One region of the Arthrobacter sp. Y3221087 genome, then DNA from elsewhere that is predicted to be linked to it. Evidence: riboswitches for the same ligand, from Rfam matches in the RefSeq annotation. Region 1 holds a riboswitch; the other holds the start of a gene.
What was found. A riboswitch is a leader RNA that binds a small molecule or an ion and turns the genes downstream of it on or off. The one in region 1 is predicted to bind thiamine pyrophosphate.
Positions count from the first base shown of each region.

Region 2: linked by a shared signal. The riboswitch ahead of AC5RUO_RS00055 (ECF transporter S component) and the one ahead of thiC (phosphomethylpyrimidine synthase ThiC) in region 1 are both predicted to bind thiamine pyrophosphate.

Region 1 is NZ_JBNHFE010000001.1:1,527,380-1,531,585, forward strand. It holds gene thiC (phosphomethylpyrimidine synthase ThiC) at 1-1,537, opposite strand, end outside; TPP riboswitch at 1,532-1,639, opposite strand; gene AC5RUO_RS07225 (amidohydrolase family protein) at 1,719-2,810, shown strand; gene AC5RUO_RS07230 (VOC family protein) at 2,899-3,774, shown strand; gene AC5RUO_RS07235 (hypothetical protein) at 3,862-4,206, shown strand, end outside.
Region 2 is NZ_JBNHFE010000001.1:8,781-12,986, reverse strand. It holds partial or broken gene AC5RUO_RS00060 (thiazole synthase) at 190-989, opposite strand; gene AC5RUO_RS00055 (ECF transporter S component) at 1,008-1,631, opposite strand; TPP riboswitch at 1,692-1,830, opposite strand; gene AC5RUO_RS00050 (cupin domain-containing protein) at 1,887-2,249, opposite strand; gene AC5RUO_RS00045 (ribose-5-phosphate isomerase) at 2,394-2,867, opposite strand; gene rpe (ribulose-phosphate 3-epimerase) at 2,912-3,589, opposite strand; gene tal (transaldolase) at 3,662-4,206, opposite strand, start outside.

The DNA.
Region 1 (4,206 bases):
CAAAGCGTGCCTTGGACAGGGCGTCATCGCGTTCGTGCGCGCCGGGGTGGCCCTTGGCCAGGTCCGCAGCGTGCGCTGCGATTTTGTAGGTGATGACCCCCGTCTTGACGTCGTCCTTGTTGGGCAGGCCGAGGTGTTCCTTCGGTGTCACGTAGCAGAGCATCGCCGTGCCGTAGCGGGCGATTTCCGTAGCGCCGATGGCTGAGGTGATGTGGTCGTAGCCGGGTGCCACGTCGGTAACCAGGGGACCCAGGGTGTAGAAGGGCGCACCCTTGCACAGCTCCTGCTGGCGCTCCACGTTTTCACGGACCAGGTGGAAGGGGATGTGCCCGGGACCTTCCACCATCACCTGGACGTCGTATTCCCAGGCCCGCAGGGTGAGTTCCGCGAGCGTGTCCAGCTCCGCGAACTGGGCGGCGTCGTTCGCGTCCGCCGTGGCGCCCGGCCGCAGCCCGTCCCCAAGGGAAAACGCGACGTCGTATTTGGCGAAGATTTCACACAGCTCGTCGAAGTGCGTGTAGAGGAAATTCTCCTGGTGGTGGGCCAGGCACCAGCCGGCCATGATGGAGCCGCCGCGCGACACGATGCCCGTGACCCGGTTTGCTGTCAGCGGCACGTAGCGCAGGAGGACGCCGGCGTGCACCGTCATGTAGTCCACGCCCTGCTCGCACTGCTCAATGACGGTGTCGCGGAAGATCTCCCAGGTCAGCTTGTGGGCTTCGCCATTGACCTTCTCCAGCGCCTGGTAGATGGGCACGGTACCGATCGGCACGGGGGAGTTCCGGATGATCCATTCCCGCGTGGTGTGGATGTCATCGCCGGTGGAGAGGTCCATCACGGTGTCCGCGCCCCACTGCGTGGCCCACTGCAGCTTGTCCACCTCTTCCGCGATGGAACTGGTGACAGCGGAGTTGCCGATGTTGGCGTTAATCTTCACCAGGAATGCCTTGCCGATGATCATCGGCTCCGACTCGGGGTGGTTGATGTTGCTGGGGATGATGGCGCGGCCCGCCGCCAGCTCGCTGCGGACCAGCTCCACGTCGCAGTTTTCGCGCAGGGCCACGAAGCGCATCTCAGGGGTGATGATGCCCTGCCTGGCATAGTGCATCTGGGTCACGGTCCGTCCCACGACGGCGCGGCGGGGCACCGGCTGCGCGCCCTTCCACTCGGCTGACGCGGCGCCGCGGCGGACAGCCGAGCGGCCGTCGTCGAGCAGGTTCCTGCCCCTGCCGCTGTACGCCTCGGTGTCTCCCCTCTCCGCGATCCATGCTGCCCGGAAAGGCGGCAGCCCCATTACCGGATCACTGCCCGGTCCGGCGGTCCGGTAGGTGCGGAAGGGCGGGTTCGCCTCTCCATTGGGGGACGGTTCCAGGGAGATTTCCGTCACCGGGACCCGGATGCCGGATTCGCCATCTTCGATGAAGGCCAGCGCATGCGATGCCAGTGACCGGGTGGCAGGTGCCCCTGGCTTTCCGTCCGGCAGTGCGCTCCCGGACTGGTTTTGGGCAGGGCTCCGCTGTTCATTTGGTGTACTCAAGGAATACTCACTTCCTTCGCCGGCATTACCCGGACAGGTTCGACGGTCGCAGGCTGCCTCAGCCCGATCTCAGCCCCTGCAGGGGCCCCCGTGTGGTCAGGAACGAAGCTACCACAGCCGCTTCGCAGATCCTTGCCACGACTGCCGGTGCTAGCATGACTGGCGGCGAAAAGGGAGTCCGATGCCGGAAATCATAGAATTCAGCGGCCCTGTGCTGACCGGGCCGGCCAGCGAACACCGGGGCCTGTGGTCCGTGGACGGGGTGCTGACGTTTATCCGCCCGCAGCAGGCTCCGGACCGGGTGCTGGACGGGTGGGTGCTGCCCGGCCTGGTGGATGCCCACTGCCATATCGGGCTGGGGCCGGAGGGTCCGGTGGATTCCGACGCCGCGGCGGGCCAGGCCCGGGCGGACCTGGCTGCCGGAACGCTGCTGGTGCGTGATGCCGGCTCACCGGCCGACACCCGGTGGATGCAGGGCGGCCGGGACTTCCCGGTGCTGATCCGGGCCGGACGCCATGTGGCCCGCACACGCCGGTACCTCCGCGGCTTCGCGGACGAGGTGGAACCGGAGGACCTGGTGGAGGCCGTGCGCAAACAGGCCCGCGACGGCGACGGCTGGGTCAAGCTCGTCGGGGACTGGATCGACCGCGGAGCCGGCGACCTGGCACCCTCGTTTCCGGCCGGCGTCGTCCGTGACGCCGTCCGGGCCGCCCATGACGAGGGCGCCCGCGTTACTGCGCACTGCTTCGCCGAAGACACCCTTGACCAGATGCTGGATGCGGGCATTGACTGCATCGAGCACGCCACCGGGCTCCTGCCGCGGCACCTTCCCCGTTTTGCGGAACAGGGCGTGCCCATCGTCCCTACCCTGGTCAACATCGCCACGTTCCCCGACATTGCTGCGCAGGCACAGCACAAATTCCCGCGCTACGCGGCGCACATGATGGCCCTGTGGGAGCGGCGCCTGGAGCGGGTGGGTGAGGCTTACGACGCCGGCGTGAGGATTTACGCAGGTACCGACGCCGGCAGCGTCATCAGGCACGGCAGGATCGCCGACGAGATCCTTGCCCTGCACCAGGCAGGCCTGCCCATGGCGGCTGCGCTGGACGCTGCCTGCTGGGCGGCGCGGGAGTGGCTCGGAGCCGACGGCGTGGCTGAGGGGGCGCGTGCCGACGTCGTTCTCTGCCGGGAGGATCCGCGCACCCGGCCGGAAGCTGTCCGGGATCTTTCCCACGTGGTGCTGGGAGGCCGCATCATCACCCGCGGACCATAGAAAAGTACTTGGAATAAATTGAAGGTTCAAGTAATTTTAACTGTGACAGGCCGTTCCCTCAGTTCGGCCCCAGCACAGGGAGCACTCAATGACCGCAGAAGCCACCAGCCAGGATCTTCTTCCCGCCGACCTCACCATGGGCACCGTGATGCTCAAGGTCGGTGACATGAAGGTCATGACCGACTACTACCAGCGCGCCCTCGGCCTCGACGTCGTCGCCGAGCAGGACGGCGGCCTCTACCTCGGCCGCCGCCAGAAGCCGCTTGTCCACCTGGCACCCGCTCCCGGACTGAACCTTCCGGGCAGGGGGGAGGCCGGCCTCTTCCATACCGCGCTGTTGTTCGAGGACCAGGCCTCCCTTGCTGCAACCATCGCCACCGCCGCCCGCTTCGACCCGCATTCGTTCACCGGCAGCGCCGACCACCTCGTCAGCGAGGCCTTCTATTTCAATGACCCGGAAGGCAACGGCATTGAGCTGTACTGGGACCGGCCGCGCAGCAACTGGTCCTGGAACGGGACGGACGTGGTGATGGACAGCCTGGCACTGCCGCCGCAGCGTTACCTCGAGCAGCACCTCACGGAGGAATCCCTGGAAGCGCAGCACTCCACCGCGGCCGGCGTCGGCCACGTCCACCTCCAGGTGGGCGACGTGCAGTCCGCCCGCAACTTCTACGTTGGCATCCTCGGCTTCGAGAAGACCGCGGGGTGGCACGGGCAGGCCCTCTTTGTCTCTGCAGGCCGGTACCACCACCACATGGCCATGAACGTCTGGAACAGCCGGGGCGCCGGGCCCCGGAAGGACACGCTGGGCCTGGGTGAGGTGCTCATCGAAGTGCCCAACGGTGACGACGTCGGCGCGCTGGCTGACCGCCTGAAAGTCGCCGGGGTTCCGTCCCGCCACACCGGGGCCGAGCTGCGGTTCGAGGACCCGTGGCGCAACAACATCCGGGTGGCAGTACGCTGACGCCGGTGCCCCCGTACTAGGCTGAAACCGAAAGGCCGGTGCGGGTGACCGCCCCGTCCGCCGCATTTTCGACGGAAGGTTACCCCAATGGGCTTCACCGAGATCTTTGTCGCCACCCATGATGCAGCGCTCAAGCGCGCCGGTCTTTTGGACGAAGGCGGGGGAGCCCCCGCCGGCCAGGGGGTCCGCATCCCGGACATCACCGACTACGAGGTGGAACAGCTCGGGGACCTGGCCGGTACGGCCGTACACGCCGGGGGAGCAGACTACGAGCTGACCATGGTCGATGTCACCAGCGATTCCCTTCTTGCCGTGCCCCCGGCCATGGTCCGGGCGCTGGCCGACCTGCTGACCTACGAAACCGAAGGCGAAGGCAACGTCCTGGACGACGTCGCCGAGCAGTGGGCGGCACAGGAGGACATGCCGTTCGGC
Region 2 (4,206 bases), 1.5 Mb from region 1:
CCCGCACCGAGAATGAAAATCAGGGATCCCACCAGACCGGCGCGGAGCAGCCGGACGGACGTTTGTGTCGTCATCTCTGCTCCTTCCCGGCATCCATGATCCCGTCATGTGTGGTCGTGGGAAACGCTGTATCAGGATGGTTTTACCTACCGTTTTGGACGGCTTGCAGTCGGTGGTGCCTGCACCCCGTTACAGGAACTCGGCTCGTCCTTCCAAGGGTGATGACGCCAGTGCATGCTCGCGGCGGGGTATGCGGCCGCCGCGGTTCGCCAGCCTTCCAGAGAGGACTGCGTGTTTAAATGCGGTGGCCATGCGCACCGGATTCTGTGCCCGGGTGACAGCTGTAGCCAGCAGGACAGCGTCACACCCCAGTTCCATTGCAAAGGCCGCGTCCGAGGCGGTTCCGATGCCAGCGTCGAGCACGACGGGCACGGAAGCGCGGGACACAATCAGCTCGATGTTGTGCGGGCTCGGGATGCCCAGGCCCGTGCCGATGGGTGAGCCAAGGGGCATAACGGTGGAGGCTCCCAGATGCTCGAGCCGTAGGGCCAGGACCGGATCATCGTTGGTGTACGCGAATACCTTGAAGCCGCGGTTGACCAATTGCTCCGTGGCATCGACCAGTTCCACGGCATCGGGCAACAGGGTGTGCTCGTCAGCTATCACCTCGAGCTTGCCCAGTCGGTTTCCAATGCTTCGCGCGCCATTTCGGCGGTGAGCACCGCATCTTTTGCCGTGAAGCAGCCTGCGGTGTTGGGCAGCACCCGGATCTTGTGGTCGAGCAGGAGTTGGAATAAGGAACCGGCCTCCGACGGCGAATAGCGCCGCATGGCGACGGTGGTCAGCTCGGTCCCAGAAGCAACGAGGGCGCTTCCGAGTCCGTCCAGGCTGGGGGCTCCGCCAATGCCCATAATGAGCCGCGAAGTTATTTCGACTCCGTCAATGATCAACGGATCGCTGTCCACGCACATTTCGGTGGTGATGGTCATCAGCTAACCTTTCAGGCCTCAGGAGAGGACGGACTCCGTGGCTGCCTTGCGCGAGGCAAAGGAGCTCAGGACCCCGGTCTTCGCCAGGCCACGGGTCGCGATCCATGACAGGGCACCGGCGATGACCGCGCCGGAAATCGCGGTGAAGATGATGTAGGCAAGCTTGTCACCGCCGGAGTACGCAATGTTCCAGCCCCACGGCGCGAAGGAATCGTTCAGGCCGCAGAACAGGCCCGCGGCAGCACCGGCCAGCAGCGACACCGGCAGGTTGAACTTCTTGTAAACGATGATCGCGAAGATGATTTCAGCGCCCAGGCCCTGGACCAAGCCTGAGAACAGCACCGAGGCGCCGTACTGCGAGCCCATCAGGAGCTCACCGGTGGCTGCCACGGTCTCGCAGAACAATGCCGCGCCGGGCTTGCGGATGATCAGCATGCCCAGCACTGCCGGGATCATCCAGCCGCCGGCGATCAGGCCGGTCAGGGGCGGGTAAACCGCGTTCATGGGCCCGGAGACCGCGGCCGCGCCCTGGGACCAGGCCCAGAAAATCACGCCGCCGGCGATGGCGATCAGGGCCGCCACCACGATGTCCACGACGCGCCAGGACTTGCTGGTGGTCTTCTTGATTGCTGCAGTGCTCATGAAAAAATCCTCCTGGGAAACAGGAGGGGAAAGCACGGCACGCGGCTACTGCCGTTACCGGACTTCGAGAACTCGACTCCCTTGCGCCGGTACTAGCCGGATCAGGTTCGAGGGTCTGCGGCTGTCCGCACTCTCAGCGCCCACCTGCGGTCCCCGGCCATGGCCAGTGCCGGATGGCGGCGCTCCCCTGTCGTTGTATGAATGGCTACAAACTGTAAGGCCTGGCACGTGTCCAGGCCTTACAGTTTCCCTGGGTCAGGGCGTGAAAATGACGAAGAATTTTCTGATGCGCTCCTGGATTTCCCAGGTGCCCTTCCAACCGATGGGGAAGATAGCTGCGGTTCCGGCCTCTACGGTAGTCGGCTCTCCGCCATCCTCGGTAACCACCATGCGGCCTTCAAGGACGTAGATCGACTCGCCGCGCTCCAGAAACTCCCATCGTGAAAGGCCTGGGTCAGCTTCCCAGACTCCGGAGAGGATCCGGGAATCATCGCTGGTAAAGGGGATAGTGATCCGCGTCGGAATCTCGTCGCCCAGCACTTCGGCCAGGGGTGGACCGAGCGGTGCTTCGTCCAGCTTCCCCTGGAAGAGGGCGGTCGGCTCGAAAGTTATGCTCATGTGAATCTTCCTTTCTGGGTTGCTCCCCCGGGACGGGAGAGTCGGTGTTGGGATCCCCGACTGGTCTAAGCAGCGGGAGAACTTTCCGGGATGGCTGGCGGCAGGGTTGACGACAACCTTGGCCCGGGGTTTTGTTGGTGGGGGTTATTCGACGATCTCGCCCGTGGTTTCGAAGGTAGCGATTTTGCCGATGCGGCGCTCATGGCGTTCGGCATTAGTAAATGGTTCTGCCAGGAATGCTTTGACCAGTTCCGTGGCCTCTTCGACGCTGTGCTGCCTGCCTCCGACGGCGACCACGTTGGCATCGTTGTGTTGGCGGGCGAGCCTGGCTGTGTCGAGGTTCCACGCGAGGGCTGCCCGGACTCCCTTGACCTTGTTTGCGGCGATTTGCTCGCCGTTGCCGGAGCCGCCCAGCACGATTCCGAGCGCGTCCATGCCTGCCGCCCGGTCGGCCACGACGGCGGCGGCGGCGTTGATGCAGAATGCGGGGTAGTCGTCCTCGGCGTCGTAGGCGGCCGGTCCGTGGTCCACCATCTCGTAGCCGCTGGCTGCGAGCGAGGTGATCAGATGGGAGCTGAGCTCCATGCCGGCGTGGTCGGTTGCGATGTGAACGCGCATTATGGGTCCTTCAAGATTGGTAACGGTGATGGGGCGGCCTGCTGCTATGCGAAGGCAAGCTGGCCGTTCGCGCGCAGCGACTCGATTGCCTCAGCAGGGGAAGGTTTGCCGTACACGGCCGAGCCCGCGACAAAGACGTTGGCGCCGGCCTCGGCGGCACGGGTGATGGTTTCTTCCGTGATGCCGCCGTCCACCTGGATGGCTACGTTCACCCCTGAACCGTCGACGGCGGCGCGAGCCCGGCGGATCTTGGGCAGCATCACGTCCAAAAAGGCCTGGCCGCCAAAGCCCGGTTCAACGGTCATGATCAGCAGCATGTCCAGTTCGGAAAGCATGTCCAGGTACGGTTCCACCGGCGTGGCAGGGCGCAGGGCCATGCCGGCCTTCGAGCCCCGGGCGCGAAGCTCACGGGCAAGCTTGATCGGTGCAACCGATGCTTCAACATGGAAGGTGACCGAGGCAATCCCGGCGTCAGCGAACTGGGGGGCCCAGGTGTCAGCATTGGAAATCATCAGATGGGCATCCAGCGGCACAGGACTGACCTTCTGGATCCTTTCCACGACAGGCAGGCCGATGGTCAGGTTCGGGACGAAGTGGTTGTCCATAACGTCCACGTGGACAGCATCGGCATTGCTGATGCGGGCAAGCTCTGCTTCGAGGTTGACGAAGTCGGCCGACAGGATGCTGGGATTGATACAGCAATTTAGGGGTGGCTTGGACATGGTGTCCGCCTTTCTGATCTGCGGCCACTGCGCGGGACCCCTATGGGTCCCGCGCAGGGCGCACTCAATGGTTCAGGATGCCTTCCGGGCGCTGGAGAGCGCGCCCTCAACATCGGCCAGCAGTTCCTTCCAGCTGGCCACGAACTTGTCCAGACCTTCGGATTCCAGGAGAGTGACGACGTCGTTGTAGGAGACGCCGAGGCGCTCGATGGCGGTGAGCACACCTTGTGCTTCCTCGTATGTGCCGGTGATCGTGTCGCCGGTGATCACGCCGTGGTCGAAAGTGGCGTCCAGCGTTTTCTCGGGCATGGTGTTTACCACGTCGACGGCGGCGAGTTCGGTGACGTAGAGGGTGTCCGAGTAAGCGGGGTCCTTCACACCGGTGGAGGCCCATAGCGGCCGCTGCCGGCGGGCGCCGGCTTGAGCCAGGACTGCCCAGCGTTCAGTGGCAAACAGCTCCTCGTAGACCTGGTAAGCCAAGCGGGCGTTGGCGACGCCTGCCTTGCCCTTGAGCGCCCTGGCTTCGTCGGTGCCGATGGCGTCGAGGCGCTTGTCGATCTCGGTATCCACACGCGAAACGAAGAAGGACGCCACCGAATGGATCTTCGAGAGGTCGT